One region of the Priestia sp. YIM B13486 genome, then DNA from elsewhere that is predicted to be linked to it. Evidence: riboswitches for the same ligand, from Rfam matches in the RefSeq annotation. Region 1 holds a riboswitch; each other region holds the start of a gene.
The links. Region 1 has a riboswitch for cyclic di-AMP ahead of ACFX4G_RS25270 (dicarboxylate/amino acid:cation symporter). Riboswitches for the same ligand answer to the same signal wherever they lie in the genome.
Positions count from the first base shown of each region.

Region 2: linked by a shared signal. The riboswitch ahead of kdpF (K(+)-transporting ATPase subunit F) and the one ahead of ACFX4G_RS25270 (dicarboxylate/amino acid:cation symporter) in region 1 are both predicted to bind cyclic di-AMP.
Region 3: linked by a shared signal. The riboswitch ahead of ACFX4G_RS21165 (potassium channel family protein) and the one ahead of ACFX4G_RS25270 (dicarboxylate/amino acid:cation symporter) in region 1 are both predicted to bind cyclic di-AMP.

Region 1 is NZ_JBHZOZ010000015.1:90,250-93,526, forward strand. It holds gene ACFX4G_RS25265 (aspartate aminotransferase family protein) at 1-224, opposite strand, end outside; gene ACFX4G_RS25270 (dicarboxylate/amino acid:cation symporter) at 333-1,568, opposite strand; cyclic di-AMP (ydaO/yuaA leader) riboswitch at 1,749-1,903, opposite strand; gene ACFX4G_RS25275 (NAD(P)/FAD-dependent oxidoreductase) at 2,505-3,277, opposite strand, start outside.
Region 2 is NZ_JBHZOZ010000003.1:436,046-439,322, forward strand. It holds gene ACFX4G_RS10640 (undecaprenyldiphospho-muramoylpentapeptide beta-N-acetylglucosaminyltransferase) at 1-227, shown strand, start outside; cyclic di-AMP (ydaO/yuaA leader) riboswitch at 386-528, shown strand; gene ACFX4G_RS10645 (hypothetical protein) at 601-738, shown strand; cyclic di-AMP (ydaO/yuaA leader) riboswitch at 754-894, shown strand; gene kdpF (K(+)-transporting ATPase subunit F) at 1,278-1,358, shown strand; gene kdpA (potassium-transporting ATPase subunit KdpA) at 1,383-3,044, shown strand; gene kdpB (potassium-transporting ATPase subunit KdpB) at 3,066-3,277, shown strand, end outside.
Region 3 is NZ_JBHZOZ010000009.1:124,639-127,915, reverse strand. It holds gene ACFX4G_RS21175 (Lrp/AsnC family transcriptional regulator) at 1-157, opposite strand, end outside; gene ACFX4G_RS21170 (carboxymuconolactone decarboxylase family protein) at 278-736, shown strand; cyclic di-AMP (ydaO/yuaA leader) riboswitch at 852-996, shown strand; gene ACFX4G_RS21165 (potassium channel family protein) at 1,121-1,780, shown strand; gene ACFX4G_RS21160 (TrkH family potassium uptake protein) at 1,784-3,103, shown strand.

The DNA of each region.
Region 1 (3,277 bases):
TCACTTGTAAACTGCGACCGATATACAAACGCAACTTTCTGTGCCTGATCGGTCATCGCATCAATAATTTCTTTTACGCCGTGTCCAATACTTGCTGTAACTGCCCCCGACGAAGCATCTATGTACCTTTTTCCATCTTGGTCGTACAAATAAATTCCTTTTCCATATGAAATAACTGGGTAGTCGTCGTCGAGCAGCGGCTTTATTACATGAGTTTTATTCATTTCCGCACTCTCCTTTCAAACATACACTCTTATTAAACTGTATGCTGAAACGAAGAGTTTCTTGCCAATAAAAAAAGCCCTAGCATATAGCTAGAGCTTTTACGCTTATTAAGCTGATTGCGTTACAGATTTATCGATACGCTTTGCTTCTGACTCAGCCACAATAACGGCACACGCAGCGTCTCCCGTAATATTTACAGATGTACGAAGCATGTCAAGCAAGCGATCAATTCCAATAATCAATCCGATACCTGCTACAGGCAGACCAACCGAACTCAATACCATTGCTAGCATAATGAGACCAACTCCAGGCACACCTGCTGTACCAATACTAGCAAGCACCGCTGTCAATACAACCGTCACAAGAGCACCCAGCGACAGGTCAACGCCGTATACTTGTGCAATAAAAATAGTCGCTACACCTTGCATAATTGCCGTTCCATCCATGTTAATGGTAGCACCTAACGGCTGAACAAAACTGCTGATGGACTCCGGGACACGAAGATTTTTTTGAGCCACATTCATTGAAATCGGAAGCGTTGCATTACTGCTTGATGTACTGAATCCAACTGTCATCGCAGGAGCAAAACCTTTAAAGAATTCAATTGGGTTACGTCTGGCCATAAGAGCGACTGATCCCCCATATGTTACGATCGAATGGATAAACAGTGCGAGCACGACTACAATCATGTACAGCCCCATCGCTTTAATTGCCTGCCAGCCTTGACTTCCGACTGCTGTTGCAAGAAGCCCAAATGTTCCGTAAGGAGCAAACTTCATCACTAGATTCACAAGGTACATCATCAATTCATTGCCTTGCTCAAGTAAATTGTAAAGCCCTTTTGTTTTACTTCCAAGCATCGTTATACCAAAACCGATAAAGATAGAGAAAACGATAAGTTGAAGCATATTCCCTTCAGCCATCGCTTGAATTGGATTGACTGGAATCATATTTAAGAATGTTTCTCCAACCGGCGGTGCTTTTTCGGCTTCAAAAGAAGCGTTTTTTGTATCAAAAGATCCAAATGTTCCTGGTTTAATAACAAATGCTAATAATAAACCAATTACAATAGCAACGGTTGTTGTCACTAGGAAGTACGAAACTGTTTTAGCCCCGATTCTTCCTAGTTTTTTAGGATCTCCTAAACCTGCTACACCTAACGTGATAGAGAAAAACACAATTGGTACAACAAGCATTTTAATTAAGCTTAAGAAAATTTGGCCAAGCGGTGTAAACAAGTACTTGTCCAGCGGAGCAAAAGCACTTGGAGCAAAAGCGTTAATTAACACTCCTACAATAGCACCAGCAATTAGCGCGATAATGATCTTTGTCGATAGCTTCATAGATTTACCTCCCGTAAATAAATTATATTAGAATGATTCTAACTACTATACTTATTTTACCATGCATTGAGAACGATAACACTCAAAATATACAATATATTAAAAATTTTCAGATTAATAGTTTAGGAATATTTTTAGCTATACAAAAAACCATGAGAATATCATGGTGTCATAGACCTGTTATTCCCTCACTGAATGCTTACGGAGTTAGCTGTCGGATTCGGGTACGTGAGTTACCCTACTTGATTCATTCAAGATTCACCCCAAGTACATTACGCACAAATATGGGTCCCCCGTTCTCTTATAAAACAAAAGAGATTAAGCAAATAATTTTCTTTAATATTTTTGCATGATAATAATTGTTACTTTAATTAAAATTCATTTTATATGTTTCTGTCAAGTTTTTATTCAAAAATAATGCATGATTTTATCATAAAAAGTTGATAATTGTTATATTTTAAAATTTTTACATCATATTTCAATAAACCACAAATACTTATTTAACAAGACTTACAATCTAATGGATAAAAAATTAATTCAAAAAATAGTTTGTAAAGTGAACTTTATTCTCATTAACTCTCATTCATAAATTTGCATAATTATTCTAATATCCGTGTACTTTATTGCTTTCATAAATATTTTACTCATCAAAAAATAACTCTTTTCAACTGTTGATTTTATCCTTGTATTGCTTGATATACCCTCCTTAAAATTCCACTGAATTTATTGATGCAAAGAAATGGACATTATCAATTCGCCTTATTGTATTTAATTCTGTTCACGATAGAAGGATGGATTCCGTCATACTTTTTAAAAAAGAGCGGGTAATTATCATATAAAACTATCGGAGTTGGAGCGGTACAAGTTCTTTACTTTTTACTTAGTCGCTCTCGTTATTTAACACATAAAAAAAAGAGGCCGTGACGGCCTCTTTTTTTATACAGTAACAGGTTCAGAACTTGCTTTGCGATTCTTTAATTTTTCAACAATGTCACGCGCTACCCACACACCGCACGCACTTGCCTGCGCGAGCCCTCGCGTAATACCAGCTCCGTCTCCTCCCACGTATAAACCAGAAATTTCAGTTTCAAACTTATCGTTTAACTTCGGACGGGCGGAGTAAAATTTCGCTTCCACACCGTAAAATAGCGTATGTTCAGATGCTAACCCAGGCGTTACATGATCCAGTGCTTCTGTCATTTCAATTAAGCTTTTCATCGTATTATAAGGAAGCACTAAGCCCAAGTCACCAGGTACAGCTTCTTTTAACGTTGGTTCTAAAAAGCCTTCTTTAATTCGAGTCGCTGTTGAACGACGGCCCTTTAAAATATCTCCATACTTTTGAACAACTAAGCCCCCGTTTGACAGCATATTAGCTAATCTTGATACTTCGTGCGCATATTCGTTCGGCTGATCAAATGGATCCGAAAATTTATGAGAAACAAGCAGCGCAAAGTTCGTATTTTGACTTCCAAGCTTCGGATCTTTGTATGCGTGTCCATTTGCTAACATAATACCTGAATGATTCTCTACTACCACATGTCCTGAAGGATTGCTGCAGAACGTTCTGACTCTTGTACCTACAGACGTATTGTAAATGAATTTCCCTTCGTACAAGTGCTTGTTGATTTCTTCCATAACAACGTTGGATGTTTCGACTCGAACGCCGATGTCCACTTGATTGTTAATCATTTTCAAACGACGTTTTT
Region 2 (3,277 bases), on a different contig from region 1:
CTTTGTCAAAAGCACAAAGCCGGGGAGATCAAATTTTAAATGCACAGTCCTTTAAGAAAAAAGGCTACTGTATGGTTGTGGAAGAAGAACAGTTAACAAAAGAAGTGTTTTTGCGTGAAGTAAATGAACTTCAGCAGCAGGCAAGTACGATGAAGCGTACAATGCGTGAAGCAACAAAAACGGATGCCATTTCAATTCTTGTAAATGAAATTGAGAAAATGAGCTAAAAAAAGCGTTCTTATCGAGGAGATAAGAACGCTTTTTTTCTTTGAATCTATTATTTTAAAATAATGAATACACATAGAAAAATAAAGCTTTTAAAATTTCAAAAAATGTTGTTGACAGTAAATTTTAACAGGAGTAAGATTACTCTCATGAAACGTTCCACAGTGAAACGCTGAGTCTTTTCTGAAAGAGAAGGAAAGAGCGGAGGACCCACTTATCAGGGGTGAATCTCTTAATTGAGTAGGGTTACTTTCTTGACCCGAACCCGTCAGCTAACTTCGTAAGCGTTAAGAGAGAGGATGGTGTAATCGTGGTCGTTTTCTATAACAGCGGATAGTACGCTCCTTTCCAAATACAGGTGAAAGGAGCGTCAAAATGCATTTATCTAAGCAAATGATTCAAATGATTGAATATCGGGCAATGTGCGATCAGCAATCTTTTGATCTAGCAAACCGCTATTTGTCTACGTTAGCTAATCAAAGTTTTAAACGCAGCAGTAAAAACCATAATTAAGTCTAAAAATTAAATAACAAATATACGCTTAATCAATTATGAGCGGGGGACCCAATATTTTGTACGTATGTACTAGGGGTGAATCTCTTAACTGAGTAGGGTTACTTCCATAACCCGAATCCGACAGCTAACTCCGTAAGCGTTTTGGGAGTAAAAAATTCGTGTCAATCACGGCTTATTTGTCGTGCATTAAACCGCGGAAGGGAACTCTCTTCTGCGGTTTTTTTTATGGAGAAAATAGGAGAGCAGGCTATGTCTGCACCGTAAAGAGGATATAGTAGGGCTTTTAAAACGAGATTAACAATACGTGAGGAATAAACAATCAAAGATAACCTTTCGCAGCTAGCTCACTTGGGCGTGATACTTTACGCACAGTAACAGTCAATAAGCTTAGAAACTATCTTTTTTGTTAGGAAACAGTTAGGAGGGAGCAACTTGGATATGATCATGCTTGGAATGCTTGCCATATTAACAGCTGCTATGTACGGAATTATTTGCTGGTCGTCTCATGTAGTAGACGAAAGAGAGGAGAAGTGAACATGTCGTTCATTTTGTTAGGTATTTCAGTTCTCGTTTTAATTTATTTAGTATATGTACTGTTAAACCCAGAACAATTTTAATAAGCGGAGGAATAAAACGTGGGGATTTTTCTACTATCAGTTGCGCTGCTGCTTGTTTTTGTAGCGCTTATTGCAAAGCCCGTAGGTATTTATATAGCGAATGTGTTTTCAAACGATAAAAACACTAGCTTAATAGGGAAGATAGAATCGGTGATGTTTAAAGCGGCAGGAATTAAAGGGCATAATCAGACGTGGAAGCAATATGCACTTGCTCTCGTTTTGGCGAATACGTTTATGATTTTTGTGGTGTATCTTATCTTCCGGTTTCAAGGGGTACTGCCGCTTAATCCAAACCATATTAAAGGAATGGATCCGGCTCTTGCTTTTAACACGGCTATTAGTTTTATGACAAATACGAACTTGCAGCATTACAGCGGTGAATCAGGCTTGTCCTATTTCTCGCAGATGGCAGCCGTTGTATTTATGATGTTTGCTGCACCAGCAACAGCACTTGCAGCAGCAATCGCTTTTATTCGAGGGTTGGCAGGGAAGGAAATGGGAAACTTTTTTGTTGATTTTGTAAAATCAATTACGCGTGTTTTACTTCCTATCGCTTTTATAACAGGCATTTTATTTGCTTTTTTAGGTGTCCCTCAAACGCTAAGCGGGACTGTGACTGCCCATACAATAGAAGGGGCATCACAGCAAATAGCAAGGGGACCAGTTGCTTCTTTTCTTTCAATCAAAGAGCTAGGCAACAACGGAGGAGGATTTTTTGGTGTCAATTCAGCTCATCCATTTGAAAATCCCAATGCGTGGAGCAATGTATTACAAATTGTCCTTATGCTTTTATTGCCAACCGCACTTCCTTTTACGTACGGAAAAATGATCGGACAGCGTAAGCAAGGTCGCATCTTGTTTGTAGCGATGAGTATGCTCTTTATTGTTATTTTAAGTACAGCGTTTGTAACAGAGTGGGGCGGCAACCCAAGACTTGATGCTTTTCATTTAAATGAGGCGAGCGGTTACATGGAAGGCAAAGAAGTTCGTTTTGGAGTCGGCATGTCAACTCTGTACGCCATCGTGACGACAGCGAGTGAAACAGGCGCGGTTAACGCGATGCACGATACCCTTACGCCTCTTACCGGGTTATTGACGCTTGGAAATATGATGTTAAATACCGTATTCGGCGGTGTCGGAGCAGGATTTATGAATGTCATGATGTACGTCATCATCGCCGTATTTTTATCAGGTTTAATGGTTGGAAGAACACCAGAATACGTAGGTAAAAAAATTGAAGGAAAAGAAATGAAGCTCATCGCCGTGACGCTTATTCTACAGCCGCTGTTAATTTTAGGGGGAACAGCCGTGGCGCTCACTACTCATTTAGGAATAGAAGGTATATCAAACCCAGGCTTTCACGGGTTAAGCCAGGCACTGTATGAATTTACGTCGTCAGCAGCAAACAATGGATCTGGTTTTGAAGGACTGGGTGACGCAACGCCGATTTGGAACATTTCTACGGGAATTGTTATGTATATTGGACGCTACTTCGGACTAATTACGATGCTGGCAGTATCAAGCTCACTAGCAGCTAAGCAGCTTGTTCCTGAAACACCTGGGACATTTAAAACGGATACGTCTTTATTTAGCGGCATTTTAATTGGAACTACCGTTATTGTAGGGGCACTTACGTTTTTCCCAGTGCTTGTACTTGGGCCGGTTGCTGAGTATTTAACACTGTAATAAAGAAAGCGGAGGATCATAATGAATAAACGGAATTTTGTGAATGATCTTGAATTAGAGCGTAACAGTCACATTCAAGGTTCTGTAGATAAACAGGCTTCATCGATTTTTATTCAATCAGTAAAACAGGCTTTTATCAAGCTAAGCCCAAGAACGATGATAAAAAATCCTATCATGTTCGTAGTAGAAATCGGGTTTATTATTACGCTTTTTTTAGCCGTTGTTCCGGATCT
Region 3 (3,277 bases), on a different contig from region 1:
TATACCCTTTTATAACGCCAAAGCTCTCTAGCTGCCTTACTCGCTCTGCCACCGAAGGAGGAGACAAATTAATTTGTTTTCCTAGCTCTCGTAAGGAAAGGCGGCTGTTTTGCTGCAGCGCCTGCAAAATCGATAAATCAATTTCATCAATTTTCAATTGAAAACCTTCTTTCTCATTAACGTTTCATTTGATTAGTAATAGTAGATAAAATGTTTTATATGTAATCTGAAATTTCCATTTTTCTTACTATAATAATTAAAAAGGAGTGAGTGAAAAATGGCAAGAGTTTTATTAGCAAACGAAGAGGGAACAAATTTTGAAAAAGCATTGAATTTAATTCCGCATGTAAAAAGATTGTACGATGAGCTTTACGAAACGCTTTGGAACAGCGGTATAGTAGAAAAAGAGACTAAGGAAAAAATGAGGCTTTACCTAGCAGGTGTTAACGGCTGTGAGACATGTATGAGCATGTCATATGTAGGCGATGAGACGCTTAATCAAAAAGTGTTAAGAGAAAAAGAGCTGGAAGAAAAAGATCGACTGCTGTTTCGATTTATTGATGTATACCGGGTGCGTCCAAGGGAGTTGACGGATGCTGATATGGATCAATTAAAGAAATTTTACAGTGATACGCAGCTGTTAGAGCTTTTAGCTGTTATTAATTTATTTGATCAATTTCACAAAATGATTGTCAGTTTAGATTTATATGATTTTTGCAGCTTGCAGGGCAAGTGAGGTCTTCCCTAAAAATATCTTGACAGACAAAATCCACAGGAGTAAGATAGCTTTCGTGAAGTGAAATGTATCATGAATCGAATCGATTATTCTAAAAAATAGATCATAGACATTTGAATAAAAATCGCTTAATCCATTACGGAGCGGAGGACCCATTATTTACGCACATATTGTGCTCCGGGGTGAATCCTTAAAAAGGTAGGGTTACTCTTAAAACCCGAACCCGACAGCTAACTTCGCAAGCGTTTTGAGGGGGAAGAGTGTGAAAAAACACAGGAGCCTTCCTGTGTTTTTTTGCGCTTTTTTTAAGAAAAAGATGTAATTTTTTAGAAAAAGTATAAGCTAAGAGAACACACAGCAGTTGAAGAAAGGAATAAATACATTATGAAAAAACAGTTTGCTGTATTGGGATTAGGTCGTTTTGGAGGCAGTTTGGTTGAAGAGTTTGCTAATCTGGATGTGGATGTGCTCGCTATTGACCGCAATCAGGAGGTAGTAAATAAATTTAGCAACTCAGCTACATATGTTGTGCAGGCGAATGCAATTGATGAAGCTAGCTTAAAGGGGCTAGGTATTCGCAATGTTGATCATGCTCTTATTTCGTTTGGGGATGATATCGAAGCGAGCGTGCTCGCAACGATGCTTTTAAAAGATATGGGCGTTAAGCAAGTATGGGTAAAAGCAGTGAATATGTATCATCAAAAGGTGCTGGAGAAAATAGGAGCGGACAAAGTCATTCATCCTGAGCGCGATATTGCTAAGCGTATTGCTCATCACGTGGTGTCAGAAAAGATCATTGATTACATTGAACTGTCAAAGGATTATAGTATTGTCGAAATTGTCGCCTCTAAGAAACTTCATAATAAAACGCTGTTTGATTTGAACATTCGTGCCAAGTACGGCTGCAACATTATCGGCTTTCAGCGAAAAGACGGGGAAATGGTGATTTCGCCTACCGCGCATGAAATAATTGAACAAGGAGATATGCTGATTGTTATCGGACATAATCGCGATTTGAACCGTTTTGAAGAAGAAGGAGTTTAACTTATGAAAAAACAAATCATTAAACTCACCCCTCCGCAGCTGCTTGTCTCCATTTTTGGCGGAGGAATTATTATAGGTGCTCTTCTATTGATGATGCCTGTTTCTACTACTGAGCCCATCCGGTGGGTAGACGCCCTTTTTACGTCTACTTCCGCGATGACAGTAACCGGCTTAGCCGTCGTAGATACAGGTACACGTTTTACCGTCATTGGTCAAACGATTATTATGCTGTTAATTCAAATAGGCGGTCTTGGCATTATGTCATTTGCCGTGTTGATTTTTATGATGCTAGGTAAAAAAATTGGATTTAAAGAGCGTATGCTCGTTCAGCAGGCATTAAATCAAACGAGCATCGGCGGAGTTGTCCTGCTAGTTAAAAGACTGTTTATCTTTTCATTTTTAATTGAGTTTGTTGCACTTATCTTTCTAGCGATACGCTGGGTTCCGGAGTTCGGATGGTCTAAGGGGCTGTTCTTTAGCTTGTTTCATTCGATTTCGGCTTTTAATAACGCAGGGTTCGGACTATTATCTGACAGCCTGGTTCAGTATGTAGGAGATCCCATTATTAACATAACGATTTCTTTTTTGTTCATTATCGGTGGATTAGGGTTTACCGTCCTTGCAGATATGTGGGTAAAAAAATCCTATAAAAAGCTAACGCTGCATTCGAAAATTATGATCATCAGCACGTTTGCGATTAACGTGGTTGCCATGCTTTTTATTTTTTTCTTGGAGTACAGCAATCCACATACGCTCGGAAGTTTGTCATTAGGAGACAAAGTGTGGGCATCTTATTTTCAAGCTGTAACGACACGTACAGCAGGTTTTAATAGTATCGATATAGGAAGTTTGCATGATTCCACTATATTTTTAATGGTTATGTTAATGTTTATTGGTGCAGGAAGTGCTTCAACAGGAGGCGGTATCAAACTCACGACGTTTGTGGTGATTATTTTTTCTGTATGGGCATTTTTACGAAGCCGGGAAGATATTGTGCTATTAAAGAGACGACTTCTTCCTCTTCACGTGTTTAAGGCACTAGCCATCACGATGATTTCAATTATGTTTGTATTTGGGGCCATTTTCCTGTTAAATATTTCGGAAAACCTGCCGTTTGTAAAAATTATGTTTGAAGTTGTTTCTGCATTTGGAACAGTAGGTTTATCGATGGGAGCAACTCCTGAACTTTCGTACTTTGGACGCGTGATTATTATCTTTATCATGTTTTTAGGAAAAGTGGGGCCATTAACGCTTGCGTTTTCATTATCTAAGCAAAAGCGTGAAGCCGTTCGTTATCCAAATGAAGATATAATGCTGGGGTAGAAAAATCGCCTTCGATGAGGCGATTTTTTTATATTATTTATACGTTCAAGACATATAAGAGGTTACGCACAAAACAGTTGCGATGAATAAAAAGAAGGCAAAGACAAGAACAATGGGCAATTTAGAATGTCGGCGCATTAAAGGCCCCCCTTTTTTATAGTAAAAAAATCTCTT